2 regions of the Pseudoduganella rhizocola genome follow, and region 1 is predicted to be linked to the other one. Evidence: predicted binding sites of a transcription regulator. Region 1 holds the regulator's gene; the other holds the start of a gene.

Region 1 (5,071 bases):
CGCAAGCAATACCTGGCGCATCGCGGCGGCCGATTATGGCGAGTCGGCCATCCTGCTGCCCGCCCTGCCCCGGCTGCGGGCGGCGGCGCCCGGCGCGCGGCTGGCCGTCGTGCCTGCCGTGCTCAGCCGTCTAGCGCGCCAGGCGGAACAAGGGGAGATCGATCTTGCATTGCAGACAAGCGCCGATGCGCCGCCCAGCCTGCGCCGCCGTGCCCTGTTCACCGAACGCTATGTGCTGGTGGCGCGCAAGGGGCATCCCAAACTGAAACGCCGCCCCACGCTGGAGCAGTTCTGCGCGCTGGAGCACGCGATTGTGTCGCCGGGCGGCGGCAGTTTTACCGGCGTCACGGACGAAGCGCTGGCGGCGGCGGGCGCCGCGCGCCGCGTGGTGCTGTCGGTGCCGCATTTCCTCTTCCTGCGCTCGGCGCTGGCCTCCACCGACCTGGTGGCCATGCTGCCTTCGCGCCTGCTGCGCGATGCGCCCGAACTGCAGCAGCTGGAGGCGCCGGTAGCCGTGCAGGGCTACGAAATGGCCATGCTGTGGCATGAACGCGTGCACCGCGATCCCGCGCACAAGTGGCTGCGGGACACGATTGCGGCGGCGGTGGCGGAATAGGGGCGCAAAAAAGGGCGCCGGATGCGCCCTTGTTTTGGTGAGGCCGCTCTTTTATGCGGCGCTGGCCGGAGATTCGAAGACCTCGGCGCGATGCTTGATTGCATCGTGGTTGTGGTTCTGGACTTTGTCTTTGTACTTCATGACCTGCCGGTCCAGTTTGTCGATCAGGGTGTCGATCGCGGCATACAGGTCTTGCGCGAGGCTTTCGACGTACACCGTCTTGCCCGACATGCGCAGGTTGATTTCAGCTTTTTGCCTTTTCTCTTTCTCGGTGAGGTTATCTACACTCAGGATGACAGCAATGTCGATCACTTGATCGAAATGGCGTCTCACGCGCTCCAGCTTGTTCTGGACGTATTCGCGAATCGCGGGGGTCACTTCGAGATGATGTCCACTGATGGTGAGATTCATACACACTCCTAAAAGATGATGTAACTCAACAGGCTCTTGACGCTCGGTAAAGCTCAGACGAGCCCATTCACTACAAGGACTTGCGGAGACTGACTGGAGGGATTTTGAGGGCTTCGCGATACTTGGCAACAGTACGTCGCGCAATCACCATGCCCTGTTCTCCCAGCATGTCCGCAATCTTACTGTCGGATAAAGGGTTTTTCGGGTCTTCTGCTCCTGTGAATTGCACAATCAGCGCACGGATCGCAGTCGAGGAAGCTTCACCCCCAGCTTCAGTCGCGACGTGGCTACCAAAGAAATATTTCAACTCAAACATCCCATGTGGGGTGAGCATGTATTTCTGAGTTGTTACGCGAGAAATAGTACTCTCGTGTAAACCCAGTGTATCAGCAATTTCGCGCAACACAAGGGGTCTCATGGCAACCGCGCCATGCGAGAAAAAATTCTTCTGCCGCTCAACGATCGCTTGTGCAACGCGCAAAATTGTGTCGAAACGTTGGCGCATATTTTTGATCAGCCACTTTGCTTCCTGCAGCTGCGCGTTCATCTGCGATTCGCCCTTGCCCTGCTTGAGCAGGCTGGCATACAGCGCGTTCACGCGCAGGCGCGGCATCACGTCGTTGTTCAGCGTAACGACCCAGCCGTTGCGGCCTTTTTTCACCACCACGTCGGGCACCACATAGTCGCTCGCATCGGCAGAGAAGGCAGCGCCCGGATGCGGGTTGCAGCGGCGGATCACGGCCTGCGCCTCGCGCAGGTCTTCGTCGTCGCAGTCCAGCGCTTTTTTCAGCTTGTTGAAGTCGCGCTGGGCGAACCAGGCCAGGTGCTTCTCCACGATGCACAGGGCCATGCGGCGAGTGACCAGAGGGACGCCGGGCATGCGCTTGATCTGCAGCGCCAGGCACTCCGATGCATTGCGTGCGCCCACGCCGACGGGGTCGAAGCTTTGCAGCAGCGTGAGCGAGGTTTGCAGCTCCTCGATTTCGATATCGAGTTCTTCCGGCAGGCGCGCGTGGATCTCTTCCAGGCTCTCTTCCAGGTAGCCGTTTTCGTCGAGCGCGTCGATGATCAATTCCATCAGCGCGCGGTCGCGCGGTTCCAGCACCGTCACCCGCATCTGTTCCATCAGGTGCTCGCGCAGGCTGTGGTGGCCGGCTTCCAGCTGGGGACGCGCATCTTCGTCGTCCGGCGCTTTCGACCGGCCCGCGTCGGACCAGTCGCCGTCGCTTTCCGCGATGCCCTCGCCTTCATACTGTTCCGGCTCGGAAGGCGCGGCATCGGCCGGCGGCGTGTTCTCGTTGGCCGGGCCTTCGGCAGCAGTGGCCGTGGGCGCCGCCTGGCCGATGGCGCCATCCGCCAGCAGGCGCACGGAGCGGTCCAGCGGATCGTCCAGCCGTTCCAGCAGCGGGTTCTCAGTCAGCAGCTGTTCGAGCTCCTGGTGCAGTTCCAGCGTCGACAGCTGCAGCAGCCGGATGGACTGCTGCAGCTGGGGTGTCAGCGCGAGGTGCTGCGAGGTTCGCAGTTGCAGGGACTGTTTCATGGCTTACATGCGGAAGTGCTCGCCGAGGTAGACGCGGCGCACCGATTCGTCGGCGATGATGTCGTCGGGACGGCCGGAGGCCAGCACGCTGCCCTGGTTGATGATGTAGGCGCGGTCGCAGATGCCCAGCGTTTCGCGCACATTGTGGTCGGTGATCAGCACGCCGATGCCGCGCTCCTTGAGGAAGCGCACGATGCGCTGGATCTCGATCACGGCAATCGGGTCCACGCCGGCAAAGGGCTCGTCCAGCAGCACGAAGCGCGGATTGGTGGCCAGCGCGCGCGCAATCTCCACGCGGCGGCGCTCGCCGCCGGACAGCGACAGCGCCTGGTTCTCGCGCAGCTTCTCGATCTGCAGGTCGGCCAGCAGGGTGTTCAGGCGCTCGTCGATCTCCGCCTTCGTCAGCGGCTTGCCGTTGACCTTCTGGATCTCCAGCACGGCGCGGATATTCTCCTCCACCGTCAGCTTGCGGAACACCGACGCCTCCTGTGGCAGGTAGGACAGGCCCATGGTGGCGCGCTTGTGGATAGGCAGGCTGGAGATATCGGTGCCGCTGATATCGATGGTGCCCGCATCGGACGGCACCAGGCCCACGATCATGTAGAAGGAAGTGGTCTTGCCGGCGCCGTTGGGGCCCAGCAGGCCGACCACTTCGCCGCATTCCACCTGCAGCGACACGTCATGCACCACCTGGCGCTTGCCGTAGCTCTTCTGCAGTCCGCGAACGATGAGGGTGCTGCCGCAGCTTTGTGCTTCCATGCTTATTTCCCCGCCGCTGGCTCGGTGCGTTTCGGCTGCAGCACCATGGTGCCGCGGCCGCCGCCGGTTTTGCTGTCGCCCGTACTCGTATTGCGCACGCTGAAGAACTCGCGGCGGCTGTCGTAGGAGATGAACTCGCCCTGCACTTCGTCGCTCGGCTTGCTGCCTTCCAGGCGGCGCACCTTGGCGCGCGAATACATCTTCACGAGTTCGGACTTCTCGTCGTATTCGATGCGGTCGGCCTCGCCCTCGATCCACTGGTCGCCGGGACCGTCGCGCTTCTGGCGGAAGCTCACGCGCTTGCCGCCGCCGGCGGTCAGCGTGGCCAGCTGGTAGCCGTCCGGCGTGTAGGTGACGACTGCCTTCTCGGCCTTCATCAGAAGCGTGCCGCGCGTCAGCGTCACGTCATCGGTAAAGGTGTAGATCTGGCGCACGTCGTCGGCGTCCAGCGTGCCGTACTTGATTTCAGTCGGCTTGTAGGAGTCTGCCTTTTCGGCGCTGGCGAATCCCAGGGCGCCCAGCATCAGGGCTGCAGCAAGAAGTGTTTTTTTCATGGTTTGTTCCATTCGTTTTGCTCAACGCGCCTTCGGCGGCAGCACCATGGTGCCGCGGCCGGACAGCTGCAGCTGGCTCGTGGCATTGTTGGCGCGCATGCCGTTGGCGGTCGCCGTTGCATTCCCCAGGCGGAACTGCACCGGCTTGTTCGTTTCCATCCGGTCTTCGTCCGGGAAGATGGTCAGCTCCGGCGTGCGCAGGCGGAATTCCTGCGAAGTGGCGGAGGCGGCGCGGTCTATCTGCACATCGCCGCTCAGGACCACGCGGCTGTTATCGTCGTCGATGCGCGCGCTCTTCGCGCGGATATCCATCGGCGGAGTCTCACCGGACAGGCTGCGCACCACCGGCTTCTCGATCTCCGAGGAATCATCGACCGGCCGGTGCGTGAGCCTGTCGCCCGAAATGATGTAGCTCGGCTTGCCTTCCTTCGTCATGCGCACCAGGCTGAAACGCTCGATGATCTGGTCCGGCTCATTCAGGCGCTGGTCCGCCTGCAGCTCTTCGCCGCTGCGGTTCATCACCTCCAGCAGCCAGAAGCTGCCGAGCGCGAACAGCAGCGCCAGCGCCATGGCAATAGAGACGCGGAAGCGGTGGGCTGTCCTCTGGTTACGCATCGCTCTTCCTCAGGCCATGAACTGGTTCAGGATCTTGTCATAGCTGTTTTGCGCGCGCATCACGAATTCGCAAACTTCGCGCACGGCGCCCTTGCCGCCGGCCGCCTCCGTGATGTGGTGCACGCGGCTGTGCACTTCCGGCCGGCCGTTCGGCACCGACACCGCAAAGCCCACGCGGCTCAGGATGGGCAGGTCCACCACGTCGTCGCCGATGAAGCCCACCTGCTCTTCCGCCAGGTTCAGCTGCGCCAGCAGGGCCTTGAAGGGCGTGAGCTTGTCATGGCCGCCCTGGTGCACGAATTCGATGCCCAGGTCCCTGGCGCGGGCCGTGACCTGCGGCGAGCGGCGCGCGCTGATGATGGCCGTCAGCACGCCCGATTCCTGCAGCAGCTTGATGCCCAGGCCATCCTGCACATTGAAGGTCTTCAGCGCCTCGCCTTCGGCGCCGTAATGCAGGCTGCCGTCGGTCAGCACGCCGTCCACGTCGAAGATCATCAGCTTGACCTTGGCGGCGCGCGCCACGTTGTCCAGGTTGAAGGCGGCGCTCATCAGATCACCTTGGCGCGGGTCAGGTCA
Region 2 (5,071 bases), on a different contig from region 1:
TCGAAACCACACCCTTCATTGCGCGCACCGATCCGGCGCAAGGCTTCGTGCTGCACACCGGCGCCGCGCTGGGCGCGATCGAACACGTGTTCATCACCGAAGCGGGCGAGCTGATTCTGCAAAGCGGAGATGTGGTGGCGCAGCTCGATGACCGCGATGTGGCGCAGGTGCTGGCGAAGCTGCGGCTGAATGGCGACGACGTCAGCGACGAAGGCCTGCTGGCGTGGCTGGAGGATGCTGGCAATCCGGCGCAACTGACGCTGGACGGCACGCTGGTGAAACGCCTTGCGCGCGATACTGTGCCGGAACGCTTCGGCTTCCATCGCCAGCCTGCTGCGTAGCAAAGTCCTTCTTCTTCTCGCCCATCGCCTCGCGGCGGCGGGCCTGCCATTCGCGCTCGCGCGCATCGATCACGGAATGATCGTAGTAGGACGCATCCGGCGCCTTGCGGGCGAGATTGAGCTGGTCGAGCGCCGCCATGGTGCCGCCCAGCAGGGAATAGGACTCGGCCAGTGCGATGTGCTGCAGCGCGATCTTGCCCAGCTTCGAATAGGCCTGCGCCAGCAGGTCCTGCAGCTCGGGCTCGCTGCGGTAAAGCTGGATCTGGTCGCGCAGGAAGCGCTCCGCGTCGGCAGCGCGCCCGCCCTTGATCAGGCCATCGGCGTACTGCCACACCAGGCCGCGCGACAGCGGGAAGCGCTTGTGCGCTTCGTCCGCTTCCGCGATGGCTTTCGCCAGCACCTCCGGCTTGTCTTCCTGATCGAGCTTGATATCGATGGACTGGAAAGCCATCATGGTTTCCGTCAGCCCCTTCGGCAGCGGTGAGCTGAATGCCCCTTTTGCCGCCGGCGCGTCGATGGTGGCGCGCGCCTTCTTCAGCCAGTCCTCCGCCGCGGCATAGTCCTTGCGCTTCTGCGACAGCAAGGACATGCCGTACTGCGCGGATGCAATCGCCTGCCGGCTTTGCTGCTCCATCTGCAGCTTGAAGAACTGCTCCGTCTCGGCCTGGCCCTTGCTGGTCTGGTCCTGCAGCACGCGGGCGCGGGCGCGGGCCAGATAGAAGTCCAGCGCATCCACGCGCTGCCGGTAAGGTGTTTCGCGGATGCGCGCCTGGATATCGGCAATGCGCTCCGTGGTCAGCGGGTGCGTCAGCAGATAGGACGGCACCAGGTCGCTGTAATTGCGCGTGGCGGTCTGCATGCGCTGGAAGAAGGCGACCATGCCGCTGGTGTCGTAGCCGGCCGCACCCATGATCTGGAAGCCGATGCGGTCCGCCTCGCGTTCCGCGTCGCGCCCGAAGTTCAGCTGGCGCTGGATGGCGACGCCCTGGCCGCCCATCATCACGCCCATTGCCGCATCAGGGCTGGATTTCGCCACCAGCGCAGCCAGCACCATGGCCGCCAGCGGAATCAGCGCATCGGTCTTCTGCTCGCCCAGCTGGCGCGCAATATGGCGCTGGCTGACGTGGCCGATCTCGTGCGACAGTACGGAGGCCAGTTCGGATTCGGTCTGCGCCGCCAGCAGCAGCGCCGAGTGCACGCCGATGAAGCCGCCGGGCAGCGCGAACGCGTTCAGCATCGGATCGCGCACCACGAAGAAGAAATAATCGTAATTGGCTTCGCCACGCGCATCGGGACGCGCCAGCACGAGATTGGTGCCGAGATTGTTCAGGTATTCGAGGATGGGCGCGTCGTCGAGATAGTCGCGGTCGAAGCGGATACTGCGCATGATTTCCTCGCCCACCTTGCGCTCGTTGACCGGCGACAGCGCCTCGCGCGAGGTATCGCCCAGCGACGGCAGGTTCGGCACATTGGTGGCGCTCAGCGCCGTTTGCGCCTGCCCAAGCGGGGCGGCGCAGGCCAGCGACACGGCAGCGGCAATCAGCAGACGGCGGGGAAAACGGGTGGCATTCACGGTGCTATCATACCTGTCATTTCTGAAATCTGGCTTATCTCCATGAGCGACACCACCAAAGAGCAGCTGACCCATTTCGACGCCACCGGACAAGCCCATATGGTCGACGTCGGCGCCAAGGCCGAGACCCACCGTATTGCCGTGGCGACCGGCAGCATCCGCATGAAGCCGGAAACGCTGGCGATTATTCTATCCGGGACGGCGAAGAAAGGGGATGTGCTGGGGATTGCCCGGATTGCCGCCATCATGGGCGCCAAGCGCACCAGCGACCTGGTGCCGCTGTGCCACCCGCTGGCCCTGACCCGCGTAACGGTCGATTTCGAAACGGACGAGGCCGCTTCCTCGGTTCACTGCCGCGCGCAGGTGGAAACCTATGGCAAGACCGGCGTGGAAATGGAGGCGCTGACTGCGGTTCAGGTGGGCCTGCTCACCGTGTACGATATGTGCAAGGCGGTTGACCGGGGCATGGTGATGAGCGACATCCGCGTGCGCGAAAAGCACGGCGGCAAATCCGGCGACTGGTCGGCCTGACGCCGCTACGCAATTGCTCAAAAAAAAACGGACCGCTGATGCGGCCCGTTCCTTGAAGCTAAGCTAGCTGATTAGATCTTCGGCAGGTACTTGGTATCGGCAGTACCGGTAACAGCGGTGGTGCAGCCCACGCCTGCGGTGCAGGTCAGGGTGTAGACAACGGTCTTGTCTTCGATGGCGGCATTGCCGGTCAGTACGGCGGTCACGGTGCCAGCGGTATCCGAGGTACCGGCGGCGGTCACCGACTTGACATAGGTGCTCTTGATGTCGGTTGCGGTTTTAAGGTTGAAATCGGTATTTGCCAGGCCTGCTTTCAGGGTGCCTTCGTTAAAGGCTTGGGCGACGGCCAGGCGAGCCGGTGCGGTAACCGAGTTCACTTCGCTGACTTTCGCTTTCAAGCTGTAGTCGGAGTAAGCAGGAATTGCCACGGCGGCCAGGATGCCGATGATGGCCACAACGATCATCAGTTCGATCAGGGTGAAGCCGGCTTGTGCCTGTTTTTTCATCATTTTCATCGATTTCATTTTGCTGCTCCTTCAGGGTTTTCATGTTGGGGGTGAGACACTGGACATACAGCAATCGCCGTGCCAGCCTGATTTTTGTCAAAATCCCCGCAAAAAATGAACCGCAAGACAAGTTATGTTGACAGAATTTGTCAAACCGCTGGTCAAGATTGTCAAAACACAGATGCAGTTTTTGGCAGCTGACGATTTTTGTCAGCCGGCGCGGAAGCTCATCCGGGTGCCGGCAAGGTCGAGCACGTCTCCGTCGGCCAGCATGCGCGGTTCGCGGCCGAGGGCAGCGCCATTCAGCAAGGCTTGCTGAGCCCCCTCGGCGTGGGCCGCAGAATAGCCCCCCACCGTGCGGGCGATCACGACGACCAGCAGGCCGGGGCGGCCGAGGCTGGTCAGGGCCTTGGTGAGCTGGAGCTGTTTGCCGGCGTTGCTGCCGTTCAGGACTTCGATGCGCGCGCCCGGCGCGGGCGGAGGCGGCGGGGCCGGACGGATGCCATCGGCCACGAAGGCGATCGTGTACTTGGCCAGCTTGATCACGTCCTTGTCCCGCAGGTGGTGCTTGGCCACGCGCTGGCCGTTGACGTAGCAGCCGTTGGTGCTGTGCAGGTCTTCCAGGAAGGAATCGTCGAGGATGGTGACGATGGCGGCGTGCTCGCCGCTGACGGTCACATGGTCCAGCACGATGTCGTTGCGCCGGCGGCGGCCGATGGTCATGCGCTCTTTGCTGAGCGGCACGGTCTGCTGCACTTCGCCGTCGAACGAGATAATCAGCTTCGCCAAACCCATCCTCCAAATAAAAACGGGAGGCCGAAGCCCCCCGCTATTATGACCAAAGCCAGGCTGGATTACAGCATTGCTTTCAGCAGACGCGCCATTTCGGACGGGTTCTTGGTCACTTTGATGCCGCAGGCTTCCATGATTTCCAGCTTGGCCTGGGCGGTGTCGGCGCCGCCGGAGATCAGCGCGCCGGCGTGGCCCATACGTTTGCCCGGAGGCGCGGTCACGCCCGCGATGAAGCCGACCACCGGCTTCTTCATGTTGTCCTTGATCCAGCGGGCGGCGTTGGCTTCGTCCGGACCGCCGATTTCGCCGATCATGATCACGGCGTCGGTGTCAGGATCGTCGTTGAACATGCGCATCACGTCGATGTGCTTCAGGCCGTTGATCGGGTCGCCGCCGATACCGACTGCCGAGGACTGGCCCAGGCCCAGCGCGGTCAGCTGGCCCACGGCTTCATAGGTCAGGGTGCCCGAACGGGACACCACGCCGATACGGCCCTTCTTGTGGATGTGGCCCGGCATGATGCCGATCTTGATTTCGTCAGGAGTGATCAGGCCTGGGCAGTTCGGGCCCAGCAGCAGGGTCTTGGAACCGGCTTTGGCCATGCGGTCTTTCACTTCCATCATGTCGCGGACAGGAATGCCTTCGGTGATGCAGATGGCCAGGTCCAGTTCAGCTTCCACGGCTTCCCAGATCGCAGCGGCTGCGCCTGCTGGCGGGACGTAGATCACGGAAACGGTGGCGCCGGTTTCCGAGGCTGCTTCCTTCACGGAACCGAAGATTGGAATGCCTTCGAAATCTTCGCCGGCCTTCTTCGGGTTCACGCCTGCTACGAAGGCGTTCTTGCCGTTCGCGTAGTCGCGGCACATGCGGGTGTGGAACTGGCCGGTCTTGCCGGTGATACCCTGGGTGATGACTTTGGTGTCTTTGTTGATCAGAATAGACATGTTGGTTCCTTAATTATTTACCTGCGGCAGCGGCGACAACGCTCTTGGCTGCGTCTTCCATGGTGTCGGCGGAGATGATAGGCAGACCGGATTCGGCCAGCATCTTCTTGCCCAGATCTTCGTTGGTGCCCTTCATGCGGACCACCAGCGGCACTTGCAGGGACACGGCTTTGGACGCGGTGATCACGCCTTCGGCGATCACGTCGCAGCGCATGATGCCGCCAAAGATGTTCACCAGGATGGCTTTCAGGCCTGGGTTCTTCAGCATGATCTTGAACGCTTCGGTCACTTTCTCGGCCGTTGCACCACCGCCCACGTCCAGGAAGTTGGCAGGCTCGCCGCCGAACAGCTTGATGGTGTCCATGGTGGCCATGGCGAGGCCGG

What was found. The regulator sigma-54, encoded in region 1, starts transcription at its own class of promoters, with help from an activator protein. The targets are predictions, from matches to a motif close to TGGCANGNAANCTGCTTT.
Region 2: ACJRPG_RS24440 (pilin) is a predicted target of sigma-54. The motif match lies at 3,018-3,035, and genes of this name have one in related genera.

What each region holds. Positions count from the first base shown of each region.
Region 1 is NZ_JBJQIK030000011.1:96,366-101,436, reverse strand. Features, by position in the region: gene ACJRPG_RS21105 (LysR family transcriptional regulator) at 1-616, shown strand, start outside; gene hpf (ribosome hibernation-promoting factor, HPF/YfiA family) at 668-1,027, opposite strand; gene ACJRPG_RS21095 (RNA polymerase factor sigma-54) at 1,098-2,567, opposite strand; gene lptB (LPS export ABC transporter ATP-binding protein) at 2,571-3,326, opposite strand; gene lptA (lipopolysaccharide transport periplasmic protein LptA) at 3,329-3,880, opposite strand; gene lptC (LPS export ABC transporter periplasmic protein LptC) at 3,902-4,495, opposite strand; gene ACJRPG_RS21075 (KdsC family phosphatase) at 4,505-5,044, opposite strand; gene ACJRPG_RS21070 (KpsF/GutQ family sugar-phosphate isomerase) at 5,044-5,071, opposite strand, start outside.
Region 2 is NZ_JBJQIK030000019.1:13,540-18,610, forward strand. Features, by position in the region: gene ACJRPG_RS24425 (DUF2946 family protein) at 1-341, shown strand, start outside; partial or broken gene ACJRPG_RS24845 (M48 family metallopeptidase) at 1,117-2,013, opposite strand; gene moaC (cyclic pyranopterin monophosphate synthase MoaC) at 1,957-2,445, shown strand; gene ACJRPG_RS24440 (pilin) at 2,517-2,969, opposite strand; gene ACJRPG_RS24445 (FHA domain-containing protein) at 3,162-3,740, opposite strand; gene sucD (succinate--CoA ligase subunit alpha) at 3,806-4,687, opposite strand; gene sucC (ADP-forming succinate--CoA ligase subunit beta) at 4,701-5,071, opposite strand, start outside.